Regions from separate parts of the Bacillus sp. 5w2 genome, predicted to be linked through region 2. Evidence: riboswitches for the same ligand, from Rfam matches in the RefSeq annotation. Region 2 holds a riboswitch; each other region holds the start of a gene.
The links. Region 2 has a riboswitch for S-adenosylmethionine ahead of ACXY7N_RS25020 (peptide ABC transporter substrate-binding protein). Riboswitches for the same ligand answer to the same signal wherever they lie in the genome.
Positions count from the first base shown of each region.

Region 1: another riboswitch for S-adenosylmethionine. It lies ahead of mtnW (2,3-diketo-5-methylthiopentyl-1-phosphate enolase); the one in region 2 lies ahead of ACXY7N_RS25020 (peptide ABC transporter substrate-binding protein).
Region 3: another riboswitch for S-adenosylmethionine. It lies ahead of ACXY7N_RS14705 (cyclase family protein); the one in region 2 lies ahead of ACXY7N_RS25020 (peptide ABC transporter substrate-binding protein).

Region 1 covers NZ_JBTIWT010000003.1:355,259-358,543, reverse strand. Annotated here, with positions in the region: gene mtnW (2,3-diketo-5-methylthiopentyl-1-phosphate enolase) at 1-1,146, opposite strand, end outside; SAM riboswitch class I at 1,211-1,318, opposite strand; gene ACXY7N_RS09205 (pyridoxal phosphate-dependent aminotransferase) at 1,383-2,561, opposite strand; gene ACXY7N_RS09200 (carbon-nitrogen family hydrolase) at 2,576-3,285, shown strand, end outside.
Region 2 covers NZ_JBTIWT010000020.1:57,566-60,850, reverse strand. Annotated here, with positions in the region: gene ACXY7N_RS25020 (peptide ABC transporter substrate-binding protein) at 372-2,012, opposite strand; SAM riboswitch class I at 2,145-2,249, opposite strand; gene ACXY7N_RS25015 (aldo/keto reductase) at 2,402-3,235, opposite strand; gene proC (pyrroline-5-carboxylate reductase) at 3,237-3,285, opposite strand, start outside.
Region 3 covers NZ_JBTIWT010000007.1:124,510-127,794, forward strand. Annotated here, with positions in the region: gene ACXY7N_RS14695 (nucleotidyltransferase domain-containing protein) at 1-321, opposite strand, end outside; gene ACXY7N_RS14700 (PRK06851 family protein) at 433-1,542, opposite strand; SAM riboswitch class I at 1,694-1,806, shown strand; gene ACXY7N_RS14705 (cyclase family protein) at 1,892-2,524, shown strand; gene ACXY7N_RS14710 (hypothetical protein) at 2,553-2,933, opposite strand; gene ACXY7N_RS14715 (ATP-binding protein) at 3,163-3,285, opposite strand, start outside.

The DNA of each region.
Region 1 (3,285 bases), on a different contig from region 2:
ATCAATTGCAGTACGGAAAGCTTTACCGCCGCCCTGTGCTCCATTTGGATGTCCGTGTATTCCTCCGCCAGCATTAATAACAACATCTTTACCGAAATCTCGTAGAATAAAGGGAACGAAACCAGGGTGAATACCAGCAGACGGAACAGAAAAACTCTTCTTGAAAAATGCATCGTCTTCAGTTAAATGTTTTGAGATAGCAAGAACTTCCTCTTTTTCTAACGCAACACTTCCGTATGGAGATGGGAATAATGAAAAGTCAGCGCCAGCATAACGTAATAGCTTTCCGAGTAATAATGGAGATGAAATTCCATATAACTTTGATGCTGAGTAAGCACCACTTACAGCAGGGTGTGCCATAATAGGGACTGGGATTTCATCATCTTCTGCAAGTGATTGTAGTACATCTAGTCCGTAAGCAAATACGTTAAATAATAGAATATCAGCCCCAGCTTGCACTGCGCGTTTCGCATTTTCTTTTAAATCAAAAGTTCGTCCTGTTAAATTTACGGCATATAACGTTTTATGTCCGTATGTTTCATATACGGATCGTAAAACTTCTTTTCCAGATACAATGCGTTTCGTAAGAGGTGTTAATGTATTCTCAAATAATATTTCATCATCTTTTACTATATCTACACCACCAATTGCTTGATCGCGTAATTGCGTTTTTAAATACCCAATATTTCGTCCAATCATTCCTTTAAAAATACTCATTAAAAGGGGACGATCATGCACTTGTAAAAGGTTTCGAATACCATCTATGCCGAACTTTGGACCAGGAAAATGTTTTTTTAACTCGTCTGAAAAAGTTAAGTCAATTAATTTCACTTCGCCATCAAGTGATAGTTTTCCGAATGTAGTTGTTAAAATTGCTGGTAAGTCTGGACTGAAGTTTAATAACGGATATTCGATTTTAATAATCCCGCGTTTTACTTTTTTACGTAAATACGAATTGGTATGTTCTTGTTCAGCTAATTCCTCAACATGGATGACGTTACCTTTATGCTGTTTTAGTTGCTCTTGCAATAAGTGTGGCAAATGAGTCCAAGAGCCAATTGTTAAACCGAGTGCAATTTGCTCGGCCTTTTTTTCTAAGTTATGTGAATCATCATGGATTAAATACGTCGCTATAATTCCGCTCATTGTTATACCCTCCTAGTTAAATAAAAAAACCTCTCAGCTAAGGAGAGGTTTTTTTACAACCAGCTCCTTATCTGTCAGCGTAATGCTGCGAGAATTAGCACCGTGTCTACAATTATGTAGATCGGTTGCCGGGCTTCGTCGGGCTCGTCCCTCCACCTGCTCTTGATAAGAAGTATTTAGAAATGTTTAAATTTTTAAGATAACTGAATTTTGTCAGATATTTTTCATGTTGTCAATTATTTTTTGAAAAAATTTAATTTATCAATTCGATTAATGGCTTCTCGTAATCTATCTTCTGTATGCAAGAGACCAACGCGGACATAGCCTTCGCCGTGCTCACCAAATCCAACACCAGGAGCAACTGCAACGTGTGCTTTTTCTAGTAAAATATCAGAGAATTGCTCAGATGTATATCCTTCTGGTACAGGAAGCCATGCAAAGAATGATCCTGTTGGAATGTCTACATTCCAACCAATTGAGTGACAAGCTGAAATAAGAGCATTTCTGCGAGATTCGTAACTATTTACAAGATCTACGACGCAAGATTGTGAACTTAAAAGTGCTTCACGGGCAGCATCTTGAACTGCACCAAAAATACTAACATACATATGATCTTGTAATAAGTTAATTGTTTCAATGACACTTTCATTCCCTACGGCAAAAGCAATACGCCATCCAGCCATATTGAAAGTTTTCGATAAAGTGTAAATTTCAATTCCTGTATCTTTGGCACCGTCTGCTTGTAAGAAACTAACGGGCTTTTGACCATCAAACCCAATAGCACCGTAAGCAAAATCGTGAACAACTAATATATTATGTTTATTTGCAAAATGAATGGTCTCATCAAAGAAATCTTTTGATGCAGTAGCACCGGTAGGATTATTTGGATAGTTTAAAAACATTAATTTCGCACGCTCGGCAATAGAGTTATCAATTTTTGTATAATCTGGTAAAAAATTATTTTCTGCAATAAGCGGCATTGTTTCAAATTGTGCTTTTGCTAAAGCAACTCCTGATAAATAATCTGGATAGCCTGGATCTGGAACAAGAATAGTATCACCAGGGTTTGTAAAACAAACTGGTAACTCTACTAATCCAGCCTTTCCGCCAAACAAAATAGCAACTTCTGTTTTTGGATTTACTACTACATCATATTCACGTTGATAGAATGTTGCCACGGCTTCTTTTAAGCTTTCGTGTCCGCGAAATGGTGGATATTTATGATGAACGGTCTTTTCAGCAGCATTTTGTAAAGCTTTTACGATATGCTGCGGTGTTGGTTGATCTGGATTACCTTGACCTAGATTAATAACATCGTGACCAGCTGCAACGACTTTGTTAACTTTTGCAACAAGTGAAGCGAAAAATTGTGTTGGCAATGATGTTACTATCTCAGAAGGTTGAAATAATTTCATACTTTCCACCTCTTTTGAAAGTTGTTACAATTCTAGTGACAAATGATATAATCTTTCCAGTATTTTGTAAAGAAAAAATTATGAATGGGGCTGACAAAATGAAAGTCGCATGTATTCAAATGGATATTGTCTTTGGAGATGTAGAAAAAAATATTGAGAACGCTAAAAGTAAAATAAGCGAAGCGATGAAGGAAAGACCAGATGTTATCGTCTTACCAGAACTATGGACAACAGGATATGATTTAACAAGACTTTCTGAAATTGCAGATAGGGATGGATTGCAAACGAAAGAAAAGCTGAAAGAATGGTCGAAGCAATATGGTGTACATATTGTCGGTGGGTCTATAGCGAAGCAAGCAGAGCAAGGTGTTACAAATACAATGTATGTAGTAAACAAGGAAGGAGAACTAGTCAATGAATATAGTAAAGTTCATTTATTTCAGCTTATGGATGAACATAAATATTTAATCGCTGGAAATAGTACAGGTGAATTTAAGCTAGATGATGTTGAGTGCGCCGGCACAATTTGTTATGACATTCGTTTCCCAGAGTGGATGCGTGTTCATACTGCTAAAGGTGCAAAGGTTTTATTTGTTGTAGCAGAATGGCCATTAGTTCGTTTAGCACATTGGCGTTTGTTATTGCAAGCAAGAGCAGTCGAAAATCAGTGTTATGTTGTTGCATGTAATAGGGCAGGAAAGGATCCGAATAATGAGTTTGCCGG
Region 2 (3,285 bases):
AATGTGTTGTTTGTAACGTCATAATGTCCATGTCTTGAAGTGTAACTATAGAAGAAGAGAAAACCTATTATAAAAATGTGCATGTAGGTCATCAGGTGTTCTATATGTATATACATGTTGAACTATAATCTATCGTTATATGTTTCAACGTAGAAGACATTATATTTTGATGGTTAAATATTTAGTTTCTTTGATTATTTAGAATATTAACACTGGAAAGAACTATATGTCAATAATAAAAAATGGAGTATTATTTTTTAAAAATAATATATTGAAAAAGCGGATTTTCTCCTAATGAGAAATCCGCTTTTGATACATTTTTCCAATAAAACAATTGGTATGGGTAGAAAAACTTCAATTCAGGTTGCCTTTTATTTTTCAATTTGTGCCCATTTGAAGTTTAATTGACCTGCAAAGTCTACTTGCACAATTCCTTTCACATAAGAACGTTCTAAATAAGATTCACCTTTTTGGTAAAGAGGAGCGATAACAGAGTCTTTAAATAATATTTTCTCGGATGCCAGTAATGCTTCCCAGCGAGCTTTTTCATCACCAGCTAAAGTTGTTTTCACTTTTGCTATTGTTTCATCGAACTCCTTATTAGAGTAATGATCTAAGTTGTAAGGGTTATTCGTTGTAAATAGTTCAAGGAATGTAATTGGATCCGCAAAATCAGGGCTCCAGCCGTCAATTCCGATTTCGTAGTCACCTTTTAATAAAAGTGAAACTTGTTGTTTACGCGGTTGTGGTTTTACATTTACTGTTAATCCGTCTAAATTCTTTTCTAGTTGCCCTTTTAAGAACTCGCCAGTTTTCTTCTCAAGGTCACCATCACTTGTTAATAATTCTAATGTGATCTTTTCAGAACCAAGCTCTTGTTTTGCCTTCTTCCACAATTCTTGTGCAGATTTTGTATTGATTTTTGTTAAATCCCCGTTTGCAGTACGGAAGTCTGTTCCGTCAGGCCCCTTTGTAAAGTTTTTCGGCACGAGACTAAAGGTTGGTGTAGAGCCATCATTTAATAACGTATTTACAAAGGATTTTCGATCAATTGTTTGATCGATTGCTTGGCGTGCAGAAACATTTTGAAGTACTTTGTTTTGTTGATTCATACGTAAAAACTGGACCCCTACGTTCGGGCGTTCTTTAAAGTTGGCATCTTTTTTATATTTATCAACGAAGTCAGATGTTAGTTTTATACGGTCTAATTGTTTAGATTCGAATAAATTTACTTCTGTAGATTTTTCTTTTACGACGTTAAAATTGATTTCTTCTAGTTTGACAGTATCTTTATCCCAATAGCTAGGGTTTTTCTTGAATTTAAAGCTTTGTTCATGCTTCCAATCGCTTAGTGTAAAAGCTCCATTGTACAAGATTGCATTATCTTCTAAAGCGTACTTATCACCTTGTGCTTTAAAGAATTCCTCGTTAATTGGTAGAAATGTTGGGAACGCTGTTAAGCTAATAAAATACGGAACAGGACGCTCTAATTCTACCTCAAACGTATGGTCATCAATTGCTTTTACACCAAGTTGGTCGGCTGGAAGTTCTTTGTTGTTAATTTTTGTTGCGTTTTTAATATCAAAGAATAAAAATGCATATTCAGAGGCTGTTGCTGGATCGACAGCTCTTTGCCAAGCGAAGACGAAATCTTTCGCGGTAACAGGCGTACCGTTTGACCATTTTGAATCTCGTAAATGGAATGTGTATTTCGTTTTATCGCCACTTACTTCATGAGATTTTGCAACACCAGGGACAGGTTTGTTACCTTCACCAAGATTATACAAGCCTTCAAATACGTTTCTCATCACTTGACCAGAATCAGTATCTGTAGCACGAGCTGTATCCATTGTTCGTATTTCAGTAGGTGAAGATAAGTTTAAAACCTGTTTACTAGGTGCCTCGCCTTTTGCATTTGCTCCGCTTGCTTCGTTTTTATAACTACCGCAACCAGTTAATAAAATACTTACTCCTACAACTGATGCGATACCGGGTACAAACTTCTTTTTCATTTGATTTTCCTCCTAAATAATTAAGTTTGGATGATGATGAGGGAAATGAAAAATAAAAAATCCCTCTTTTCGTATTGAGAAAGAGGGATTTTTACGTACAAGTTATGCACCCGTATATAAACGAAGTCCCTCATTCTATCTTTCAAGCACAAAGCTTGCAGGAAGTGGCACAGTATTCAAAATGAACCTGCTGCCGAGGTTTCAAAGGGCCAGTCCCTCCACCTCTCTTGATACAATGAGTAAACGAATAAATTTTATTAATTTTTGTTCTTCTTTGATAATTCAAAATCTTACACCTTGGATAATGAAGTGTCAACCGGATGGAATATAGTTTAAATTTTCAGTTTTCTTTAACGTAAAAACCACTGCATATGGCAGTGGTTTTTCTACTAGAAGTTAAAGTTATCTGGATCTGGACCAACGCGACGATCTTCATTTAGAGCTTGAATTGCTTTCATGTCATCAGCACTTAATTCAAAATCGAATATATTTGCATTTTCAATAATGCGATGTTCTTTAATAGATTTAGGGATTGTTACAACTTCGTTTTGTAGATCCCAGCGTAAAATAATTTGTGCAGTTGATTTATTATATTTTGTAGCAATGTCTTGTAATGTTGGGTTATCCAGTAGCTGTCCTTGCATTAATGGCGACCAAGCTTCAAGCTGAATGTTATGTTCTTTACAGAAAGCATGTAATTCTTCTTGTGCTAAACGTGGGTGGTATTCCACTTGGTTGACCATTGGCTTAATTTCAGCAATTTCAAATACGTCTTGTAAGTGGTGAATGTGGAAATTACTCACACCGATAGCGCGAACACGGCCATCTTTATAAAGCTTTTCTAATGCTTTCCATGATTCAGTATATTTCCCTTTTACAGGCCAATGTACTAAATATAAATCTAAATATTCTAGACCTAATTTTTCTAATGTAGTTTCAAATGCTTGGAGTGTTGTTTCATATCCTTGATCGCTATTCCATACTTTTGATGTAATAAATAATTCTTCACGTGAAACACCTGATTCACGAATCGCTTGTCCAACGCCTTCTTCATTTTGATAGATTGCTGCAGTGTCGATGCTGCGGTAGCCATTTTTAATTGCTGCTTTTACAGAATCAATTACTTCTGAACCATCTTCTACTTTAAAAACACCTAAACCGAACCAAGGCATTTTTACACCGTTATGTAATGTTGTATAGTCTTTTAAACTTGTTAAACTCATATTATTTCCCCCTAGCTTTTTTGTTTGTTGCTTCTACTGCTTTTTGAATT
Region 3 (3,285 bases), on a different contig from region 2:
ATGAGAGTTTTTCGAATAAAAAATTGGTGATCGAATCCACTCGAGTAAAGCTGGATTTGACTTTGCGAATAGTTGTAATGCCTTTTTAATATCCCAGCCACTTATATCTAAATCATCACTAATCGGATATTCAATTACATCTCGTTTATCATGAATTGATAAATACCATTCCACAGGGTGTATATAAACGAATCTAACATCATAATCACTATCTTTCGATGGAAATCCCCACGCACGACTCCCTGATTCTACTGCAAATAAAATTTTTACATCATTCTCTTTTTCAATTCTGTCTAACTCCAGCTCAATTTTCTCTCTCATTTCTTACCATCTCCATTTTTTGATTATTTCCTTGGAAATTCGACAAATATATTACTCATTTTACTACATACTAAAATAACTGTCAGAAAAATTCTGACAGTTCAAAAATCCCTATTTGTTCTTTTCTGTTACACTAACCGCAATTCGTTCAAACTCTTTTTGAATCTCCTCTTTATATGCATCCACTTTTGAAAAGTCCATAGCAGCAATATAAATTCGTTCTAATTTATCACGAACTGATTTTGCTTTTGCTAAGAAAGACATCGCCTCATTCATTTTTGCTTTATATTGAATGGAAACGTCGCGAATTTCTGTCGCATACTTCTCATCTGTCCCTGGTGTCACAATCAAGGCATACATATCTATAATTTCATCACCTTCGCGGCTCGGAAAATATTCATGTGGTGCGGTGCTATCAAAAATTGCAAAACCCAATTCTCTTACGATAACCATATCAAGACTATTTGGATCAAATCCACAATGATATACTTCCACTTCAAATCCTTTTTCTTCTGCTGCCTTAGCTAATTTTTTGAGCATTGTCGACTTCCCAGAGCCTGGGCGTCCTTTTATAAAATAACGATGTGATAACCCTTCTGTTAAATTCGGAACAAAATCAACTGCTCCTTTCGGTGTAGCTGCTCCTAAAAAGCGATGTTTCACAAGCGGTTGTTTCCCTCCTTTATCTGTAAATAATTTCTGAATCAGCTCATCTGTTAGTTCATTCGCTTTATCAAAATCAATATTATTAATATATATTTTCTCCCACGCATCATGTATAATTAATGCCTCTTTAAAACAAGCGTATGCTGCTTGAAAAGCTTTGCTTGCTTCTGAAACAAATCGTTCAATTTCCACCTTCTGCTTTCTTAATTTATCTGAATCCCAAGCAACCCCCAAATTAATATACTCTTCGACAACTCCTGGCATTTTCGGCTCAATAACATGGGGTGATGTTCCATCAACAATTCCTACTTTTAACTTCGGGATAATTACACCATCAACCGATTTATTATCAGAAGAACAGTGTAAAAATTCAATATCGTATCCTTTTTCAATCCATTCACGACCTATTGCCTTGATTAAAGAAGATTTACCGGTTCCAGGACCACCTTTTAAAATAAATAACCTATCTAGCCCTTTCAAATTCTCGTCGTATAAATTATGGAATCCTCTAGCTGTATTTCCACCAGCATAATAATTCAATATATTCCCTGTCACTGCACTCACTCCTTCGCAGCATTCTATTTACATAAGCTACAATATGCGAGCAACTTTATTTGGGTGAATACCTATTTTGTGTTGCGTAAAAAAAGGAAATGAATTACAATTTAAATATCGTAAATATTCCGAACTTTAAAATTAAATATACCTTTTATCAAGAGAGGCAGAGGGACCGGCCCTTTGAAGCCCAGCAACCTCAGTTTATACAAACTGAATAGGTGCTAATTCCTGCAAAATGCATTGCATTTTGGAAGATAATACTCAACTAGTATGTAAAGCTCATCTTTCTTGATTATGAAGGATGGGCTTTTTATTATTTGAAAAACATATATTGGAGGTATGTAAAATGAAAGTAATTGATCTATCACAAACATTTGAAAACAATATGTCTCAATTTCCTGGAACACCAAAAATCCAACTAGAAGCAATTACAAACGTTGAAGAGACAGGCTATCAAGTTACAGATTTTCATTCTGTCGTTCATGTTGGCACGCATTGCGATGCTCCTGCACATTTCATTTCAGGTGCAACAACCATCGATCAATTACCCCTTGATCAATTTGTAGGCGAGGCCGTTCTTATCGATGTAACTCATATTCAAGAGCGAAAATTACCTAAGGAAGTATTGTATAATGCTGACATAAAAGAAGGTGATATTATCATTTTCCATTCCAACCTATCTACTAAGTGGAATACAGAAGCTTATGAGAAAGAAGCATTTTATCTTTCCGAAGAATTAGCTACAGAACTAGTTCGATTAAAAGTAAAATCGGTCGGTTTAGATTTTATTTCTCCTGATGAGGTAACGACAGAAACATCACCGATTCATCACATACTACTTGGAAATAATATTTATTTAATTGAAAACTTAACAAACTTAGATGCCATTAACACGAAACGTTTCTTTTTCTCAGCGGCACCTTTAAAAATTAAAGATAGTGACGGTGCTTTTGCAAGAGCATTCGCTGTTATTTTTTAAACACAGTCTATAAAAAAAGCAAAGATCATCATTGACCTTTGCTTCTATATTTTTTATTTAAATTAAGAAATAATTGTTCAACACGAGGGCGTACCCAAGCTAAATAATCTTTCTCTTTCTTCTTTGTACAAGCTATCTCTTCTCCATCTACCATTTCGACAAGTTCTAGCTCTAACAGCTGCCTCGTGAATGCTAGCATATCCACTTCTTTGGCCGGATACTCTTCTCTTAATTTCTCCTCAATTTCCCCCAATAAAAAACCGTCACGCATCATTGCCAATGCATCAATCCAAAGTGGCGGCATTTCATATTTTTCTCCTGTAATTGTATCTTTTACAATATAATTCTTTTGCTCTTTTCGAAATTGAATCGTGTGTAAACATACAGTCGAATTTAATGTTAATTCCATCATACCACCCCTCTCATCATATCTGCATAGAAAAAAGGATGCGCGTGCACCCCTTCTTATCTTTTCATAACACTACTAAACCGTTACATGAGAAAACAATCTCATGTCGATATTTTCCTCCATTATAAACGAAGTATTTTTAAAAAAAAACCCTTCTTGCAACATTTTATAAAATGTTTATATTTACACAACAAGAACACTTTTCTGAAAAATAATTTCTTTTACTACGCTACACTGTTGGCAAATAAATTTCCACTTTCGTTCCTACTCCCACACTACTTTGAATGGAGATACTTCCTTGATGCTCCTTAATAATTTTATGTGTAATCATTAACCCAAGTCCTGTACCATT